3 regions of the Brevibacillus sp. GCM10020057 genome follow, and region 1 is predicted to be linked to each of the others. Evidence: riboswitches for the same ligand, from Rfam matches in the RefSeq annotation. Region 1 holds a riboswitch; each other region holds the start of a gene.
What was found. A riboswitch is a leader RNA that binds a small molecule or an ion and turns the genes downstream of it on or off. The one in region 1 is predicted to bind cyclic di-AMP.
Positions count from the first base shown of each region.

Region 2: linked by a shared signal. The riboswitch ahead of ACFSO0_RS19430 (APC family permease) and the one ahead of ACFSO0_RS04180 (C40 family peptidase) in region 1 are both predicted to bind cyclic di-AMP.
Region 3: linked by a shared signal. The riboswitch ahead of ACFSO0_RS16665 (CAP domain-containing protein) and the one ahead of ACFSO0_RS04180 (C40 family peptidase) in region 1 are both predicted to bind cyclic di-AMP.

Region 1 covers NZ_JBHUJW010000011.1:129,700-136,899, forward strand. The annotation lists gene ACFSO0_RS04165 (cytochrome P450) at 1-379, shown strand, start outside; gene ACFSO0_RS04170 (sensor histidine kinase) at 554-1,936, opposite strand; gene ACFSO0_RS04175 (response regulator transcription factor) at 1,937-2,659, opposite strand; gene ACFSO0_RS04180 (C40 family peptidase) at 2,880-3,401, opposite strand; cyclic di-AMP (ydaO/yuaA leader) riboswitch at 3,406-3,545, opposite strand; gene ACFSO0_RS04185 (LiaF transmembrane domain-containing protein) at 3,853-4,254, shown strand; gene ACFSO0_RS04190 (PspA/IM30 family protein) at 4,328-5,023, shown strand; gene ACFSO0_RS04195 (class I SAM-dependent methyltransferase) at 5,115-5,672, shown strand; gene liaF (cell wall-active antibiotics response protein LiaF) at 5,708-6,505, shown strand; gene ACFSO0_RS04205 (HAMP domain-containing sensor histidine kinase) at 6,519-7,200, shown strand, end outside.
Region 2 covers NZ_JBHUJW010000044.1:13,366-18,631, forward strand. The annotation lists gene ACFSO0_RS19420 (Lrp/AsnC family transcriptional regulator) at 1-139, shown strand, start outside; gene ACFSO0_RS19425 (aminotransferase) at 136-1,314, shown strand; cyclic di-AMP (ydaO/yuaA leader) riboswitch at 1,452-1,602, shown strand; gene ACFSO0_RS19430 (APC family permease) at 1,789-3,606, shown strand; gene ACFSO0_RS19435 (amino acid permease) at 3,702-5,150, opposite strand.
Region 3 covers NZ_JBHUJW010000043.1:606,590-613,789, forward strand. The annotation lists gene ACFSO0_RS16645 (acyltransferase) at 1-770, shown strand, start outside; gene ACFSO0_RS16650 (aminotransferase class I/II-fold pyridoxal phosphate-dependent enzyme) at 907-2,214, opposite strand; gene def (peptide deformylase) at 2,396-2,920, shown strand; gene ACFSO0_RS16660 (homoserine dehydrogenase) at 2,948-3,958, shown strand; gene ACFSO0_RS16665 (CAP domain-containing protein) at 4,048-4,734, opposite strand; cyclic di-AMP (ydaO/yuaA leader) riboswitch at 4,741-4,895, opposite strand; gene ACFSO0_RS16670 (rhodanese-like domain-containing protein) at 4,968-5,312, opposite strand; gene ACFSO0_RS16675 (cold-shock protein) at 5,739-5,942, shown strand; gene ACFSO0_RS16680 (hypothetical protein) at 6,095-6,511, opposite strand; gene ACFSO0_RS16685 (hypothetical protein) at 6,636-6,845, shown strand; gene ACFSO0_RS16690 (YolD-like family protein) at 6,859-7,167, shown strand.

The DNA of each region.
Region 1 (7,200 bases):
GATGATCAATCGGGAGGCAATCGAGGAAGTCGAGATCGGGGGGCACACGTACCAGCCGGGTGATACGCTGATGATGAGCCAGTATGCGATGCACCGCGACGAGCGCTTTTACGATGATCCCGAGGCTTTCATGCCCGAGCGGTTTGCCACCGATCTGTTGAAGCGAATCCCGGCTTTTGCCTACTTTCCATTTGGCGGCGGACCGCGCGTATGTATCGGCAACAACTTCGCACTGATGGAGGCGGCCCTGCTGCTGGCGACGATCGCGCAGCGCTTTCGGTTGCGTCTGGCGGAGCCGAACCAGGTAGTTGCGCCGGAGCCGCTCGTGACGCTGCGCCCGAAAAACGGGCTTCCGATGCGGCTGGAGATGCGCAGGTAGACGTACAAGGAGCAATTGCGGGCAAAAAAAAGGGCATCTTTTCACTTGCGGATGCGCCGCACTGTGTCAGATACCGAACTGGGGGTTATTTATCACTGAAAGCAACGTGCTTACAAGTTGTACTATATCAAACAAAAATAAAGAATATGTTAACTGGTCATAAATCAAAATAAACTAGCTGTTGTAGAAGGGGATGGTGAAGGAGAAGCTGCTTCCTATCCCCAATTCACTGTTTACGGTGATTTCGCCGCCGTGGCGGCGGACGATGCTCTGGCAGATCGTCAGGCCGAGGCCCGTCCCGCCGTTATTGCGGTTGCGGGATTTTTCCGCCCGATAAAACTTGGTAAAGACCTTGGGCAGATCTTCCTGGGCAATGCCCTCGCCTTTGTCGATCACGGAAAACAGGACATGTCCTTCCCGCTGGTCGCAGGTGATCAGGATAGAGCCGTTCGGCTTGTTGTAGTGGATGGCGTTGTTGATCAAATTTTCCATGACGCGGCGAAGCTTGGTCTCGTCTGCCTCGATGTGCAGCTCGTTGGAGACGCGCAATTTCCAATGAAAGGACAGCCCGGCTTCCTGAATCCGGGTCAGGTAGTCTTCGATGATGCCCTTCATGAAATTTTTTACGTGTATCCGGCTGATATTGAGCCGCACTTCGATGCTTTGCTGGGTGTAATCCTGCAGTTCGTCCAGCAGATGCTCCAGATCCCGCATCTTCATCTCGATCTTTTTCATTTGCCTCTGGATGCGGGTGAGGTCGGTTACACGGCCGGAGCCGATATAGGACGCATATCCTTTGATGGTTGTCAGCGGCGTGCGGAAATCGTGCGCGATCGCGGCGATCAGCTCGGACTGGCGCTCCTCGGAATAGCGCAGCTCGTCCACCATGTCCCCGAAGTAGCGGAACAGCCGGCCAAATTCGTCATGCGAGCGGTACGTAAAGGACACGAGGCGCTTCCCTTCCTTGATTTCCTGGGTGACGCGCGACAACTCGTTCACCGGGCGCAAAATCCAGCGGACGTACAGCGCCAGCAGCACGAGTCCGACGAGCAGGATGCTTCCGTAAATAAACCAGAGCATCATGGAGACGCCTTTGGTCGCCAGGATGTCGTAATCGTCCGTGTAGAAGTAGATGACCGTTTCCCCTTCACGCGGGGGTTCCTGCTGAAAGTGGTATTCCGCGACGACCTTCAGATCTCCTTGCTGCGAAGAAAGTTTGTTTTGCTGGTTGGGCATCGTCCATTTCAGGTCGAGTGCCTTCGAGTTCTTCGAGTGGATCGTATTGCCGTTTGCATCCTTGACCACCATGCGGTACATGACGTCTTCCGGCAGTTGCTTGTCCAACTCTGTACGCTCGATCGGGTCTTTGAAGCTGCTGGAGCGAAGCAGCTGATTGAGGCGGACCTTGTCAGCGGCCTCCTTTTCATACTGGTACTGCGTATGCCGGTCATTTTTCAGCTGTTCGATGATAATGTCCTGAAAGACAAACTTGAACAACAGGATGTTGAGCGCGAGCAGGCCCAGGAAGGACAGAAACAGTTTGTTGCGCAGGCTCATCTACAGCTTCTCCCCGATGAATACGTAGCCTGTTCCCCATTGTGTCTTGATAAATTGCCGGTTCATCTCCAGCTTTTCCCGCAAGTTTTTGATGTGGACCGTGACGGTGTTGAGGGAGCCGTAGCCATATCCCCAGACGCGGTCGTAAATTTGCTCGCGCGTAAAGACGATGCCCGCGTTTTCCGCCAGGAAGGTGAGCAGTTGGAACTCCTTGGTGGACAAGTCGATTTTTTGGTTGCTGACGTAGACAGAGTAGGTCTCCTTATGAATTTCCAGGTCTTTGAATTTCAATACCGTGATCGGCGAGTTTGCCGAGTCTTTATCCGGCTGTTCTTCCGTATGCTTGCGAATGCGCTCGTAGCGGCGCAGATGGGCGCGAATGCGGGCCAGCAGTTCCTCGGTGTCGAACGGCTTGGTAATATAGTCGTCAGCGCCGATCTCGAAGCCGACGACCTTGTCGACAGCTCTCCCTTTGGCGCTCAAAAAGAGGATCGGCAAATCCCATTCGCGGCGAATCTGCGAGCAGAGCTCGTAGCCGCTCATGTTCGGCATCATGATGTCGAGCAGGATCAGGCTGGGCTTTTTCTCGCCGCTGTTTAGCAGCTCAAGGGCCGCTTCCCCGCTGTCGGCGGACGAAACCTCAAAACCTTCATTTTCCAAAATATCTTCAAGCATTTCGATAATCTCCAGGTTGTCATCCACAATCAGTATATGCTCTTTCACGGAAAACTCCCCCCACTTGCTTCTATAATAATATAAGAAAATAACCGTTCGTGAATAAGCGATCAAAAAAATTTAATAACTCTATCATAACATGCCGATTGCAAGTGAAGGCAACCTATTACTGGTGGTTTGAAATAAGGTCACATACTGACACCTGGTCCTAAATTTCGTCAGAAAAAGCCAGAGACACGAAGTCCCTGGCTCTTGTTTTGCCGAATGACTACTTTTTTGCTTGATTTTCCGGCAGCGACGCAGCTTGCACCGCGTTTTCCTTCTTCGGAGCAGCGGCTTCCAGAACAGGTACGTTCAGACGCTTGGCGCCAACGTAACGCTTGCTCCAGTAGTAGGGGTCGTTCAATTTGGTGTTGACGACTCCACGCCCTGACTCCGAGTGCACGAATGTGCCATTTCCGATGTAGATGCCCACATGCGAGATGCTTTGACCGTTCGTTTGGAAAAATACCAGATCGCCTGGCTGCAGGTCAGCTTTGGCGACAGGCGTTCCCAAATTGAATTGGGCGGCCGAGTTGTGTGGCAGGTCTACACCCAACGCATCAAATACGTAGCGCGTAAATCCGGAGCAGTCAAAGCCCTTTTTTGATGTGCCGGATGCTTTGTAAGGGACGCCGTACAGGTCGCTGACGACATCTGTCAAAGGAGTGGACTCCTCGGCAGCTTGTACAGCGCCTGCTCCCATTGCAAGCAATCCAGCGATAAACAGAGAAACGAACAACTTGCGCAAAAGAAACTGCTCCTTTCAGAAGCCTACGAGGTTAGCTGAAGGGTTCGGTCGAAAGGACTCCCTAGTCTGCCGCAAAAGACAGCCATTCACCCCAAAAACGTGGTTCCCCCGTTTCCGACAAGCGGAACTCGGCTATTTTCGATGTTTTTTTACACGCACCTTATCGAAGTTCTCTATTTGACTGGCTTTTCCTTTTTTTGAAGTGTTTGTTCACGATTTTGTCACAAAATTTTGTCTGATCTTGTAACGAAATGGTTCGGCAAAGCAGGGAAACGGCTGTGAGAAAAAGGGGGAAGCAGGCTCGTCCGATTGCGGCAGGAAGCGCCATCCGTCCAAGGACGGAGACAAAAACCAACCGCCCGCCCGTTATGGGGAGGTTGGCTGCGAGGCTACAATAAGGCCATAAGGTTCACATTTGCACCAGCAAAGGGCGATTGGAGGGAAGCAAGGAATGAGCGAACGGTCTGGAAAGTTTCTGCTCGGGCTGGTTCTGCTGCTCATTGGCGGATTGGTTTTGCTCGACCAATTCGGTATCGACAGCGGTGACATTTTGCGACTGCTGATTCCCGGCGTGCTCATGCTGTACGGAGCGCGCAAAATTTTGGGTCACGGCTCCCGCTTCTGGGGAGTGATCGTCTTCCTCTTGGGTTTCTTGCTGCTGTCTGGAAAGCTGCATCTGCTGTTCCACAGCATCGTGGCGATCGGCGTGATCTACCTGGGGTACCGCCTCATTCGACAGAAGCCGACACCGCCACAGGGACCATCCGAGTGGGAGAGCCGGTGGGCGAAGCGCATGTTGAAGGAAGACGACCTCGATCTTTGGGAAAGAGCAGTGACGCGAAATCGGCAGTAATTGCAATTGGTTTTTCAGGCATTGGATTTTGGATGAGGAAAAATGATGTGATATGATGAGGAGGAAAAAGAACATGAGTATCTTTAGACGTTTGCGTGACCTGACTGTAGCTTCGGTGAACGATGCATTGGATTCGATGGAAGACCCGGTCGTCATGCTCAACCAGTACATGCGTGACATGGAAGTGGAAATCGGGCAGGTCGAAGTGGCAGTCGCCCGTCAGGTAGCGCTGGAGAAAAAATTCCGTCAGCAGTGGGAGGAAGCGACCGCACTCGTCGAAAAACGCGATCGCCAGGTGAAGCTCGCCCTGACGGAAGGCGAAGACGAATTGGCGCGTCGTGCGCTCGCAGACAAAAAGCAGTACGAAAGCCGCGCCCAGGAATATGAGACGCTCTACTTGACCGCTGCGGAGGCTGCCGGCCAAATGCGTGAAAAACTGGCCGAGCTAAAAGAGGAATTTTATAAGATGCGAGCGAAAAAATTTACTCTGATGGCACGAGCACAAGTAGCTCGTACGCAAAAACAGGTGAACCAGGCAGTGGCAGGGATAGGCAACCAGACAGCCGGTCGGGGATTTGCCCGCATGGAAGAAAAAGTCATGCGCATGGAAGCAGAAGCGCAAATGAGCGGACAATGGCGGCAAACGAGCTTTGGCCTGGACAACGCCTTGTCTGATCTGGAAAAAGACGATCTCGATGCCGAACTGGCAAAGATCAAGGCAGCGATGCAAGAGAAAAAAACAACGGTGACACCAGCAGATCCATCCTGAACGGACAGGAACTAGGGCACCGGATGTAGAATAGATTGTGGCAATCGGCAGCCTGACCTTCAGGCTGCTTTTCCCCTAGGAGGTCCTATTCTTGGCAGATTTTTTGGTCTTTTTGCGACGGTTTATTGCTGATCCCGGACGTGTCGGCAGTATTGCTCCCAGCTCCCGTTTTTTGTGTGAGCGCATGTTGAGCCGAGTCAACTGGGATGAGGCAGATGTCATCATAGAACTGGGACCGGGGACAGGTGCATTTACGCAAACGATCTATCAAAACATACTTCCACATACGCATTACGTGCTCGTGGAGCGCGATGCCCAATTTCGGACCATGCTGCAGTCCCGTTTTCCCGAAGCTGTGATTCGGGAAGAAGCGACCATGCTACGCCGCTACCTGGAGGAGTTGAAGATTGGCGAGGCAGACGTCATTATTTCGGGTCTTCCTTTTGCCAACTTCCCGGAAGGTCTGCGGACAGCCATCCTGGATGAAGTTCAATCTGTGCTGGCTCCTGGCGGGCTATTCATCACTTTTCAATATTCGCTACAACTCCAGGCTGAGCTACAGGAGCGTTTTCAGTGGGTTGAAACGAGTTTTACCCTGCTGAACATTCCTCCTGCATTCATTTATACATGTCGTAACGGACAGAAGTGAAAACGTCGGCATGGGGCGTAAGAGAGGAGTCTTTCGTGAAGCTGTCCCGCGTGCACAAAATGTTGGCTGGTGTCCTGATCATCTTGACGGGAATTGGTCTACTTTTAGACAGTTTGCATATTATTTCGTTCGGTTTGTTTGATCTGTGGCCGATGGCGCTGGTCTACTTCGGCTTACGACTCTGGGGCCAGCAGAAACGAGTCGGCGGCGGCATCCTGATTTGCCTGGGTATTATCATTGCCCTGGAAATATGGTTTGGCATCGGGTTCCACGAACTGTTCCATGTGGCGATCCCGGCCTTGTTCATTTACTTTGGCTTCCGGCTGATACGGGGAAAATCGCGGGAGCGGGAGGCGCACCCGGGCAGAGTCACCTATGTGGAGCAGGCTCCCGAGAGCAAGTGGACAGATGGCGCTGCAAGGAGTGACGATCCTGTATTTACCATTCGCGGGAAGGCGTTGCCCAAAGACTCCCGCAGTTCGCTGATCGGGGACTTCCACCTGACTTCCGGGCGCTTCGAGCTAGGCTATCTGCATGTATGGCACGGCATCGGGAACGTGGTGGTCGACCTGTCGCGCGCAATGCTGGTGCAGGAGGAGGCGCTGCTTAGTGTCGAGGGGTGGATCGGTGACGTCACGATCTACGTGCCGGTCGATCTGCCTGTGGCTGTACTGGCGGAGTTGTCAGTCGGCGACCTGGAAGTGTTCAGCAACCGCCAGGGCGGGATCAGCCGCAGCATCATGATTCGCTCAGAGCATTACGATCAGGCGGTGCAAAAAGTGAAATTGCATATCTCGCTGCTCGTCGGCGATATAAAAGTCAAGTACATCTAGGAGGTACTGGCGAATGCGTCGACAGCGATTGGCGAGTATTCAATGGAAAAGTGTCCGGTATGGCATGGGGTTGTCCCTGGCTACGGTCACAGTCGCGTTTCTCTGCTTTTTCTGGCTTCAGGCGGTATGGAAAGACGATGCCGGTCTGCACCTCTGGTATTCCGGACTGATTCGCGATTCGCAAGTCAATCTGTGGACGATGCAGTATTTGGGAATCCAGCTGCCGCAAGATCCGGAATGGGTCGTCCAACTGGCGGCGGTCGTGGTCTCCCTCCCTGTCGGAGCGTTGGTCGGCCTGATCTCCTCGTATATATTCGGGAATTTGTTGAAAAAACGGGTCATCGTGCTGTGGGAAGCCGCGATGAAGCTGGGGCGGGGGATGCTGTCCTACCGCGTGCCCGAACTGGGCTACGATGAGATCGGGGAGCTCGGCTGGCAGTTGAACCGGTTGGCTTCGCAGTGGGAGGAGCAGGTCGCCTCTTTGCAACGCCTGTCCAATCACAACGCGGCACTGGCAGACCAGCTTCGGCAGGCTGCGGTGACGGAGGAGCGGCAGCGTCTGGCGAGGGAACTGCACGACGCCGTCAGCCAGCAGTTGTTTGCGATCGCGATGACGACGGCAGCCTTGAAGCGGCTGGTCGAAAAAAATCCGCAGCGGGCTGCCCAGCAGATCGAGCTGGTGGAGGAAATGGCGG
Region 2 (5,266 bases), on a different contig from region 1:
AACGTTCGTCTCGCAAAAGCTGGCGACGCTCGATTCCGTCGTCTCGACAGCCACTCACTTTATTTTGAAACGTTACAAGCATGATGGAATCGAACTTGAAGATCGCGATGAAGATCGCAGAATGGTGGTAACTCCATGAGTACGCAATTGTCCGTGAAAAGCCGTTTGTCGTCTACAGTCGCATCGCTGAAGCCATCCGGGATACGCCGCTTTTTTGACCTGGCTGCCTCGATGGAAGGCGTCATTTCCCTTGGCGTCGGGGAGCCGGACTTCGTCACTCCGTGGCGCATGCGGGAGGCGTCGATCTCGTCCCTGGAGCGCGGCCACACCGCTTACACCTCCAACGCAGGCATGCTGGAGCTGCGGGTGGAGATCCAGAAGTATCTGGAGGAACGCTTTTCCGTCAGCTACCATCCGGAAAACGAGATTCTGGTGACGGTCGGGGCGAGCGAAGCGATCGACATCGCCCTGCGCGCCATCCTCGATCCGGGCGACGAGGTGCTGGTTGTGGAGCCTTGTTACGTGTCCTATGAGCCGGTCATTCGTCTGGCGGGCGGCGTGCCGGTGTTTCTTACGACCAAGATGGAAAACAACTTCAAGCTGACGCCGGACGAACTGGAAAAGCGCATTACCGAGCGCACCAAGGCGATCATCTTCTGCTACCCGAACAATCCGACCGGCGGCACGATGACGGCAGACGAGTGGAAGACTTTGCTGCCGATCATCGAGAAGCACGATCTTTTGGTCATCTCCGACGAAATCTACGCGGAGCTGACGTACGGCCGCATGCACGACAGCATCGCGGCGTTGCCAGGCATGAAGGAGCGGACCATTCTCATCTCCGGCTTTTCCAAAGCCTTCGCCATGACTGGCTGGCGGCTCGGCTACGTTTGCGCCACCCCTGACCTTTTGGAGGGGATGCTGAAAATACACCAGTACACGATGCTGTGCGCGCCGACGATGGCCCAGATGGCTGCCCTGGAGGCGCTGCGGCACGGACGAAGCGACATGGAGCGGATGATCGAGAGCTACCGTCAGCGCCGCAATTTCGTCGTCGACGGCTTCCGCCAGATCGGTCTCAGCTGCCACGAGCCGGACGGCGCTTTCTACGCCTTTCCATCCATCGCGTCGACCGGACTTAGCTCGGCGGCGTTTGCCGAAAAGCTGCTGCTGGAGGAAAAGGTCGCAGTCGTCCCTGGCGACGTGTTCGGCGAAAGCGGAAACGGCCACATCCGCTGCTCGTACGCGACTTCTATGGAGCAGCTGAAAAAGGCGCTGGAGCGGATGGAACGGTTGCTGGCAAAGTTGGCGTAGGCCGCCCGGCGCGTGGGTGAGGCCGTAAGAGTACCGCGCCACTTGTTTCGAGCAGCCTGTGCAAAAAAATAAGCGGGGCTTGCTCTTTACAATCGGTGGCTTCGGGAGTAATATTTGTTTCGTGATGAACAACTACAAGATCCGAATCGCTGAGTCCCGATCAGGGAACGGGGGAACCAACAGCGGCTGCAAGTCCGAGTCGCATGGGGTGAATCTCGAGCAATCGAGTAGGGTGACTCTTCCACCCGAATCCGTCAGCTAACTCCGTAAGCGTATGAGAGAAGCAACCTTACCTTTTGCGATAACGACATAGTTTTTTTGCTATGCCTGGAAGCCAAGTGAGTTCTTCTCGCTCGGCTTCTTTTTTGTTCCATTTTTTCAGGAGGGAAGGGATTACTGGAGCGTACTGTCAGTGAATTGTCCGGAAAACAGGGGAAACTAACAGAAACAAATATGCTGGTGAGGGGAATAGACATGATCTCGGCATTCAAACGATTTTTAATCGGCAGACCGATGAAATCAAACGAGCTGGGGGAAGAAAAACTGTCGAAAGTAAAAGCGTTAGCGGTGCTCTCATCCGATGCCTTGTCATCGGTAGCTTACGGAACCGAACAAATTTTGCTGGTGCTCGTTACGCTGGGAGCGGTTGCGCTGTGGTATTCGATCCCCATTTCGATAGCGGTTGTGGGACTTTTAACAATACTGATCCTGTCCTACAGGCAGACGATCTTTGCTTACACGACGGGCGGCGGGGCGTACATCGTAGCCAAGGACAACTTCGGCACCTCTGCGGGATTGGTGGCGGGCGGCTCTTTGCTTGTGGATTACATTTTGACTGTGGCGGTGAGCACATCAGCTTCTACGGACGCCATCACATCGGCCTTTCCGAGTCTGCATGACCATCGCATCCTGATCGCGCTGCTCATGATTACCGCAGTGACGATCCTCAATTTGCGGGGGATCACGGAGTCGGCGACGATCCTGATGTATCCCGTGTACCTGTTCGTCATTGCCATTTTCATCCTGATCGCGGGCGGGACTTACCAATGGCTGACCGGCCACGTACAGGCACATGCGCCGGTGTACGGAGCGGCTGTCCCGGGCATCACGATGTTTTTGCTGCTGCGTGCGTTCAGTTCCGGCTGCTCGGCGTTGACCGGGGTCGAAGCGGTCTCGAACGCGATCCCGAACTTCCGTCATCCCGCGCCGAAAAATGCGGCGGCCACCTTGATCATGATGGGGCTGATTCTCGGTGTCATGTTCATGGGCATCAGCCTATTGGCCTACATCTACGGCATCGCGCCCCATGCCAGGGAAACAGTCGTCTCGCAAATTGCCTCTGCGGTTTTCGGGAGAGGGATCATTTACTACTTCATCCAGGCGGTCACAGCGCTCATTTTGTTTCTGGCGGCCAATACGGCGTTTGCGGCCTTTCCGTTGCTCGCGTTTATGCTGGCAAAGGACCGGTTCATGCCAAACATGTTCATGGTGCGCGGGGACAGACTGGGCTTCTCCAACGGGATTATTTTTCTGGGCATCCTGTCTGCCATCCTGATCATTGCCTTCGGGGGAAGGACGGAAAATCTCATTCCGCTGTACGCACTCGGCGTCTTTATCCCGTTTACGCTCTCACAGGCGGGGATGATGAAGCGCTGGGTGACGAACAAGCCGAGGGGCTGGTTCACGCCGTTTCTCATCAATACGATCGGGATGCTGACGACCTTGACGATTTGCCTGATCTTCCTCATTACGAAATTTACCCAGGTGTGGGCGATCTTTGTTTTTCTGCCGATTGTTATTTTTATTTTTCGGAAAATCAACGAGCACTATACAGATTTGGCGGATGAACTGCGGCTTGATATTCACACCGACAAGCCGGAGCCCAAAGGCAGCGTCATCGTCATTCCGGTGGCGGGCATCTCGCAGGTCGTGAAAAATACGATCAGCTATGCACAGTCTTTGTCAGACGACATCGTGGCGGTCTACGTCGGGTTCACGGACGAAGACATGAAGAAGATGGAGGAGAAGTGGAACCAGTGGAATCCAGGCGTACGTCTGATCGTGCTGCGCTCCCACTACCGCAGCATCATCAAGCCGCTGTTCAGGTTCATCGACACGGTAGAGTGGAAAAAGGCGGAAACAGATCACGTGACGGTGATGATTCCGCAGTTTATTACCAAGCGCTGGTGGCATAATTTGCTGCACAACCAGACCAGCCTGTTTTTGCGGGCGTATTTGTTCGCACGACAAGATGTGAAGATCGCGACGGTTCCGTACCGGCTGAAAAAATAAGCGGAAAGGCAATCAGCTGGACGCGGAGCGCTTCCGGCAAAATAAAGAAGCTCCTTGCCACCCGTCAGTGTCACGGATGGGCCAGGAGCTTTTTTTTAATGCGTGTTTTCATCCATGCTGAAATCTACCTTGTCGAGGGGGACCAGCCTGGTTTTCTTTGTGTATTTGTAGGCCAGCCATACGATCAGGAACAGGGGCAGGCCGATGTAGGACACGAGTGCGCCGTACCAGTCGATCGTCTCGCCGGTAAAGGCCGTGTAGTTTTGCCCGACGATGACTACGCAGCAAATGATGAAGGCGAAAATCGGCCCGATCGGGAACCATTTCGCGCGGTACGGCAGCTCGGTCAGATCGCGGCCTTGGGCAAGCAGCGCCCGGCGGAAGCGGTAATGGCTGACGGCAATCCCCAGCCAGGCGATGAAGCCGGACATCCCGGAAGCGTTCAACAGCCAGATGTAGATGGCACCGTCCCCGAAAAGCGAGGACAGGAAAGCCAATGCTCCGACGAGAGCCGTCACGATCAGGGAGTTGATCGGCACGCCGTTGCGGGTGACTTTGGCGAACCACTTCGGCGCCTTGCCTTCCTTGGCGAGCACCCACAGCATGCGAGTGGAAGCGTACATGCCGGAGTTGCCGGCGGACAGGACGGACGTGAGAATGACCGCATTCATGACGGAGGCTGCGAACGCGAAGCCTGCCTTTTCAAACACGATGGTAAACGGGCTGATGGCGATGTCGGTGATGTCGCCGCTGATCAGGTTCGGGTTGTCGTACGGGACGAGCAGGCCGATGATCAGAATCGCCAGGATGTAGAACAGCAGGATGCGCCAAAAGATTTGCCGGATCGCTTTGGGGATGTTGCGCGCAGGATTTTCGCTCTCTCCCGCCGCTACCCCGACGAGCTCTGTCCCCTGGAAGGAGAACCCGGCGATCATGAAGACCCCAAGGATCGCCATGAAGCCGCCGTTGAACGGCGCGTCCCCTTTGGTGAAGTTCGCAAAGCCGACAGCCTCGCCGCCCATGATGCCGAAGATCATCAGTACACCGATGGCGATAAAGACGATTACAGTAATGACTTTGATGAGAGCAAACCAGTATTCCGATTCGCCGTACGATTTCACCGACAGGGCGTTCAACAGGAACATCAGGAAGAGGAACAGGGCGCTCCAGACGATCGAAGGCACATCCGGGAGCCAGTATTTCATGATGAGGGCTGCAGCCGACAGTTCGACGGCGATGGTAATGGCCCAGTTGTACCAGTAGTTCCAGCCGAGCGCAAAGCCCAGGGACGGATCGACGAAGCGGGTGGCATAAGTGCTGAAGGAGCCGGAGACAGGCATGAAGGCAGCCATCTCGCCCAGGCTGGTCATCAAAAAGTAGACCATGATGCTGATGGCGATGTAGGCAGCCAAAGCACCCCCGGGTCCGGCAGTATGAATGGAGCCGCCGCTCGCGAGGAACAATCCCGTACCGATGGAGCCGCCGATGGCGATCATCGTCAGGTGGCGAGCTTTGAGCCCACGTTGCAGTTTGTTTTCTGACATTGCGTGTTGCACGACCTTTCTCAAGATTGTTTTGTACGGAAGGAAGGTCGGAAACGAAAAAACCGCCACAAGCCAAAAAACGGCCAAGGGCGGTATGATCCAATCCCCACCAAGCC
Region 3 (7,200 bases), on a different contig from region 1:
TGATCTTCCAGTTTTATCTGCTGTATCCGCTCTGGCAGCGCGCTTTTCATGCGTTGCAAAAATGGTCCGCTACGCGAAGCAAGCTCGTGCTGGCCATCGCGGCGCTCGGCCTGTTGTACGGCTGGCTCGTCTGGTTTTCGGCCCGCTACATCCCGAATCACGGCTTTCGCTTTGACCTGGCGTGGCTGGACACGTATTGGATCAAATACCGCGACCGCAATGCATTCTATTATTTTTTCTACTTTCTCATGGGGGGCTTGGCTGCGGTCACGCTGTCCGCATTCCGTCAGGCCGTAATCCGCAATTGGCTGTGGATCGGCGCTGGTTTCGTCATCCTGTACGGCTATATCGGGTATGAATTGCTGCGGGATTCGGGAAGCGGCAAGATCAATCTGAACGTGGCAACTTCCTTGAAGCCGTCGATGTTTCTCTACACGGTCGCGCAATTGCTGCTCGTCTACGCTCTCGCACTGCGGCTCGGAAGCGGAAAGGGAAGCCGCTGGTTTGCCCTGCTGGGGAAATACTCGTACGGGGCCTATTTGGTGCACGCGCTCGTCCTGACCTATGTCATGAAAGGGCTGAATGCATGGCAGATCTTCTCCAGCGGTTTGTCTGGAAGCATCATTGCCTTTTTCCTGTGCTCTCTGCTCTCGTTCGGCATCTCGTACGGGCTGGGCAAATTGCCGTTCGGCGCTTTGCTGGTGGGTGCAGCCGAGAAAAAACGTTCCACGACCGATGTACAGCGAAAAGAATTGCCGCATGCCGGATAAACAGGGGGGGAATGCCATTTCTGCTCTCCGCTTCATCCTTGCAATCCTGACAGACCCGGACACAAAAGAAACCAGTCCATCACGAGTTCTCCCGTGCGGACTGGTTTTTGCGCTTGCTGCCTTGTTTTGGGCAAGATTATTTTGCCACTGCTTTTTCCAGGTCTTTGACGCCATTGTAAATCAGGGTAAACAACTCATCGATGCTTTCTTCTTCGATGCAGGAAAAGGCAATGCGCAGGTCGGTTTCGCCAAGGGCGATGGTGCCTACGCCGTACTGGTCGAGCAGGTGATTGCGCAGTGTTTCGGCATCGACCGTTTTCAGCTTCAGGCACATGAAGTACCCGGAGTTGAACGGGTAGTAGCTCCACGCATCGTCGAACTTGCCGCTGTCCAAAAGCTGTTTGACGCGGTTCGCACGGCCTTTCATGATGTTGAATTTCTCTTGCTTCTGCGCCTGAAACTCCGGAGAAGTGAGGGCGTGCAGGACAAAGGTCTGGGAAGGATGCGCGCCGCTGGAGATGGTCGCGCGAATAATACCCAGCGTCTTTTGCTCCAGGGCGTTCAGCAGATCGGCAGATGGCGAGGCATACGTCACGAAGCCTACGCGGAAGCCCCATACGTATTCTTCCTTGGTCGCGCCATCCACTTTGACTGGCAGCACGCGCGGATGCAGATCGCACAGGCTGGCAAACAACGATTCCTGGAGCGAATCTTCAAAGAACAGGCCAAAATAGGCATCGTCCGTCACGGCCACGATGTTGATGCCCGCTTCGGCGCCAGCTTTGAGGGCGGCTACGATCTCTTTGCCTTCCTCCGGTCCTGGCGTATAGCCGGTCGGGTTGTTGGGGAAGTTCAGGACGACGATCGCTTTTCCTTTTTCTTTTTGCGCCAGGATGGCATCGCGCAGACCTGCCGCGTTGAACTTCATTTCGTCGTTATACAGTGGATAGTGAACGATTTCGGCACCGCGGCGGATTCCGAACGTCAGCTCGTAGTTTTCCCAGTTTTTGTCCGGGATGATGACGCTGTCGCCGCTGTCGGCAAACAGGTCCGCGACGATGCTCAATCCGTGCGTCAAGGCGTTGGTGACGATGGGGTTGCTGAAGGAGTGGTTCGCCAGCGCGGGTTGTTCCTCGATCATTTTTTTCCGCCATGCGGCACGCAGCTCCGGTTTGCCTGCTGGCGGGGCGTATTCGTAAATGTCTTTCGGTTGGAAGGAGGACAGATGATCCTGGATCACCTTGAGGTGCATAGGCTGTCCGTTCTCCAATGCAATCCCGATCGTTGCATTGTATTTTTTCGCTTTTGCCTTGGCTTCAGCTGATTGGCTCAGGATGCCCTCCTTTGGAAAGTAGATCAGCTTCGCCAGGTGGGACAACATTTCGTATACATGTGGATTTTCGCGCTGGATGGTCTCATTCAGCTGTGCTGCTAATGCGTGCATGGTAGCCTCCCTCTTCTAGTGGAACATCTGTATCGTTTACCAATAAAGATAGCGTATTCACAACCATTTGTCATCTGGCAGGGAAGGATTTTTCAGATAGTTGCATGGAATTCCTTTGACAAAAGTAAAATGGCTTTGCTACGGTGAAAACGTAACAGAGCAGGCACGGGAGGGATGATGGATGGCGGAGCGAATCATCGTTCGCTTGGGAGATCCGATTTTGCGTGAGCGATCCAGGAAGGTAGCGACGATCAATGCCAATACCGAGAAAATATTGAACGATATGGCGCAGACGATCTACGCGGAAAAAGGACGGGCCGGGCTGTCCGCGATCCAGATCGGCATTGCCAAACAGCTGGTCGTCATGGATTGCGGCGACGGGCTGATCGAGCTGATCAATCCGGTCCTGCTGGAGAAAGCGGGAGAGCAGATCGGTCCGGAAGCTTGCCTGTCAATTCCGGGTGTCGTCGGGATGGTAAAGCGGGCGCAGTATGTGAAGGTACAGACGCAAAACCGGGCCGGGGAGAACGTGATTCTGGAAGCGGAAGGTTTTACCGCACGCTGCTTCCAGCATGAAATGGACCATCTGGAAGGCATTTTGTTCATCGATTACGTGGATGAGCTGTATTCTGCCAAGACAGGAAAAAAATTAAAACCGCAAGACGCACAGCCGATTCTCATGCATCAGCGAAGAATCGTACGATAAGCGGATCGGGTACGGGATGGATGACAAATGAAACGATGGAACCTCGTGTTGACGGGATACGGAACGATTGGAAAGCAGGTAGCGGCTTTGCTTGAGCAGCGGCAGGAGCGGTATCGGGAAAAGTACGGCGCGGATGTCCGCCTGGTCGGTGTCGCCCGGTCTACTGGCGGCATTTACGCCGGGGAAGGGCTGACGCGCGCGGCATTGGATGCTTTTGGCAGGACGGAACGGGCGTCGGACGCGTCCTTTTCCGGCACTGATTTCATGCGCTCCTGTTATGGAGATGTTCTCGTGGAAGCGGGGCCGTCCGACATTGCTACAGGCGGGGCGGGGCTTGCTTACATACGCTGTGCGTTGGAGCAGGGAATGCATGTGATCGCGGTCTCCAAAGGGGCGCTGGTGACAGACTACGCGAACTTATCCGGCTTGGCGCGCAAGCACGGGGTCTCGCTCAAAATCAGTGGGGCTACGGCTGCGGCGCTCCCTACGATCGACCTCTTGCAGTACAACGTGGCGGGATGCGAAATTTTGGCCGTGGAGGGCGTCTTTACAGGAACGGCCAACTACGTGCTGACCTGCATGATGGACGAGGGCATTTCCTGCGAGGAAGCAATCGCCCGGGCACAGCAAATGGGAGTCGCCGAGCCTGATCCGACATTTGATCTCGACGGCTGGGATACGGCATGCAAGGTGACAATTCTCGCCAACGCCGCGTTTGCTGGGCAGCTAAAGCTGGCGGATGTGCCGATCATGGGCGTGCGGGATGTGAGCCGAAAACAGCTCGCGGCCTGGAAAGAGGCGGGATTGACGCCGAAGCTGGTGGGAAGCATCCGCAAGACGTCTGCAGGTGTCCGCGCCGCAGTGGAACTATTGGCAGTGGAGCCCACCCATCCGTTTGCAAGCGTAAAAGGGACGACCAAAGCCATCCGTGTCGAAACGGATGTAATGGGCGAGCTGCTCGTCATCGGCGGAAAGTCGGACCCGACGGCCGCAGCCGCAGCTGCCTTGAAGGATCTGGAGCATATCATCAGCCGCTAGCTGGCATTTTCAGCCAATCACAGCAACGCAAAGAAAGCCGAGTCCTCTTCCAGAGAGGCTCGGCTTTCGCTTCAAGCTCAGGTTTTTTCTTATCCGATAAATTCTTGCACCCAGTAACCGTTGACGTAGCCTACGCCGATTTTGGTGAAAGCCGGGTTCATAATATTTTGACGGTGGCCTTCGCTGTTCATCCATTGCGTCATGACTTCTTCGGCCGTTCGCTGACCCATGGCGATGTTTTCCCCGGCAGTCATGAACGAGATGCCGTATTGCTTCATCATGTCAAAGGGAGAACCGTACGTAGGGCTGTTGTGGTCGAAGTAGTGGTTGCTCGACATGTCCTGGGCTTTGGCGAGCGCCATTTTCGACAGAGATGTGTCCAGTTGCAGCGGTTTCAGTCCAGCTTTCGCCCGCTCCTGATTGACCAGGTTCGCTACCTGTTTTACGACATCAGAAGCTTCGGCCAGCTGCCCGGCATTGTTGACAGGTGCAGCCGGCTTGGCTTGCGGCTGCGCAACTGCTGGCGTTTGCTTTTTGACAGGCTGCTGCACAGGAGCCTGGACAGGCTTTTGCGGCTGCGTCGGCTTCACAGGCAATTGGTAGCCAAATTGCTGCAAGTAGCTCATATATGGGAACCATTGGATTTGCTGCATGTAAGGTGCAGACGCTTGTATCGGGCAAGTAGTTGCAGCGGCGGCAGAAGCTGTGGAAGAAAAGCCGGACAGGGCAAAACCCAATCCCAAAGTCGCGATTGCAATCGTTCCGAGGCGTTTCATATTCACATCTCTCCTTTTTTTGGCCTACGAGGTTAGTTGACGGATTCGGATTGAGGAAACAACCCTACGCCCATTGGCGATTCACCCCATGCAGTCTCACAACTGCAAATAAAAAATCCCCCGCACTTCCATTCGAGAGGAAGTTTCGGCTTTTTTGTTGGCATGACCCAGAATACCAGACATGTCGGGTGGAAAGATAGGAACAATTTTTGCCAACGATCTGGAAAGCTTCCTTATTCCGGTTGTTTTTCAGCGGAATTCCAGGCCGTCAGTCCGCCTTCCAAAGCGACTGCGCGGTAGCCGTTTTCCCGCAGCAGGGCAGCGGCTTTTTGCGCCTTGTTTCCCGTCGTGCAAACGGTAATGATCGTTGCGTCCTTGCAAGCCGCAGCGAGCTGGTCTTGCAGAGGTTGATCCTGTTCCTTCATATGTACAAAAGGTACGTTCACGGGGGTGAGACCGTCCACTTGCAGGCTGCCGGCCCGATATTTTTCCTCGTCGCGCACATCCAGGATGATCAGCTTTTCGTTTTCCTTCCGCAGCTGTTCGAGTTCGCTGCGGTTAACCACGTCTTTGTTCATTCGTATCACTCCTCGGATACATTGTAGCAGATGCGGGCGCGGATGGCATGTCTGACTGGACGGTTGCGACTTCAAGGCAGGTGTGGTAGAATGTTGTTACTACTTGAGAATCCGTTACGTAAGATTCGCACGAGCAGGATCTTACGTTTTGTTTTTTGAATGCCCGATTCACACTGGCGCGGTCATCGGAGCCGCAAGGATGAAAGAGAGGCAGGGCTTTCGTTGTTTTAGGTTTTCAAAAGATGTACTTTTCCTGATGTAGTTCCGTATTAACGATTTTCATATGACAGTAGCAGGTATGCATTCACATATCATGAAGACATATCTTTAGGTCAGAAGGTATTTCTTCATGATATGTGAACTTTTATTTGCTTCGGTAAATATGACTAGCATATTCAAAATTGACTTTCTTGGAGGTTTTTTTCAATGCAAACGAACGGAACAGTAAAATGGTTTAACGCAGAAAAAGGTTTCGGTTTCATTCAAGTAGAAGGCGGAGACGACGTTTTCGTACACTTCAGCGCAATCCAGGGGGAAGGCTTCAAAACTTTGGATGAAGGTCAACGCGTTCAATTCAACATCGTGCAAGGCAACCGTGGCCCACAAGCTGAGAACGTAGTAAAACTGTAAGTCTCCTTTGCAAAAAACTGTCCGTACGCGGGCAGTTTTTTTGTGCCTGCAAAACAGAACCATTGACTCCAGCTGGATTCATCTGAACAGAAAAAGGAACTATGGCTCCTACCATAATTCCTTTTTCTCGCTCTTGCAGATGTTGCTTAGAATCAGTCATCGACGCGGACGGTCTGCAACTGGCTGTCCAGTACGGAAAGGCCGACCAGCTGGCCACCGCCGATGGAAGTACGTCCGTAGGTGGTCAGAAGGACATTGCTATCGTCGCTGCCGCCGTCATTGCCGTGATTTCTGCGAACAAACAGACGAACTTCATAATGGAAGGAAGCGGGTACACTGGCATTGAGTGCAATACGGGTATTTCCTGGAAGAGTCTGCGTGACATCGAGCAAAGTGCCGACAGGGTTGGTTTGCGTGACCGCATTTCCCCAGTTCAGCACTTGTACCCGCACCTCAACATTTTCGTTGTTCAGGTTGACCAGGTCGATGTGCGCGGTGAGGGCAACATTAAGATTGTTTTGAAGGATACCAGTAGTGCGAGCAGTACGGGTCCTGTTGTGATCTGTCATTCTTTTCACTCCATTCATCGATTTTTGTTTTGTGGGACATAATACTTTATTTCAACCTGTCTCCCTTTGTAACGGCGAACGTATTGGGACAAGGAACCATTTCAACTAGGAAGAGGTGGAATTTATGAACTCGGCGGATGTGTTTTCGCAGGCTGACTATACAGCCAGATTCGAGTGGGGGTATGAAGGCGTAGAACAGGTAGGCAGGGACGCCGACAGAAACGAAAAGATTGAATTGCGAACACAAGTTCCCATCTGTTATAATGGAAAGGCAGAAGGCATTCGCTATGTTCACACGAGCGACTTGTCCTTTTCAGCAGCAGTTCTTGTGTAATGGAGGGCAGAAAATGGCGGAGAAGTGTTCATATCCATCAGCGGACGGATTTTACGGCGGGGAGACATCGTATGTGCAGCGACCCGTTGTCGCTGAAGACGATTTTGGCGAGATGTGTTTCCGCATTTACGACAGCACGCAGTACCATTACCCGATTCACGTCAAATGGTTTGTCAGGGAGCGCGGCTCCTATGGCTCAGTCCATTCCGCCTGGGGGCTTGTCCGCGAGATTGACGTCAAGCAGTATGCGGTCAAGCTGGTCGGCCATGAACAATCATGCTGGATCAAAGTGGAAGACATCGTGAGTGTATCCAGATCCTGAATTTCCTTCCCGCTTTTTGCTCACCAGCGTTTT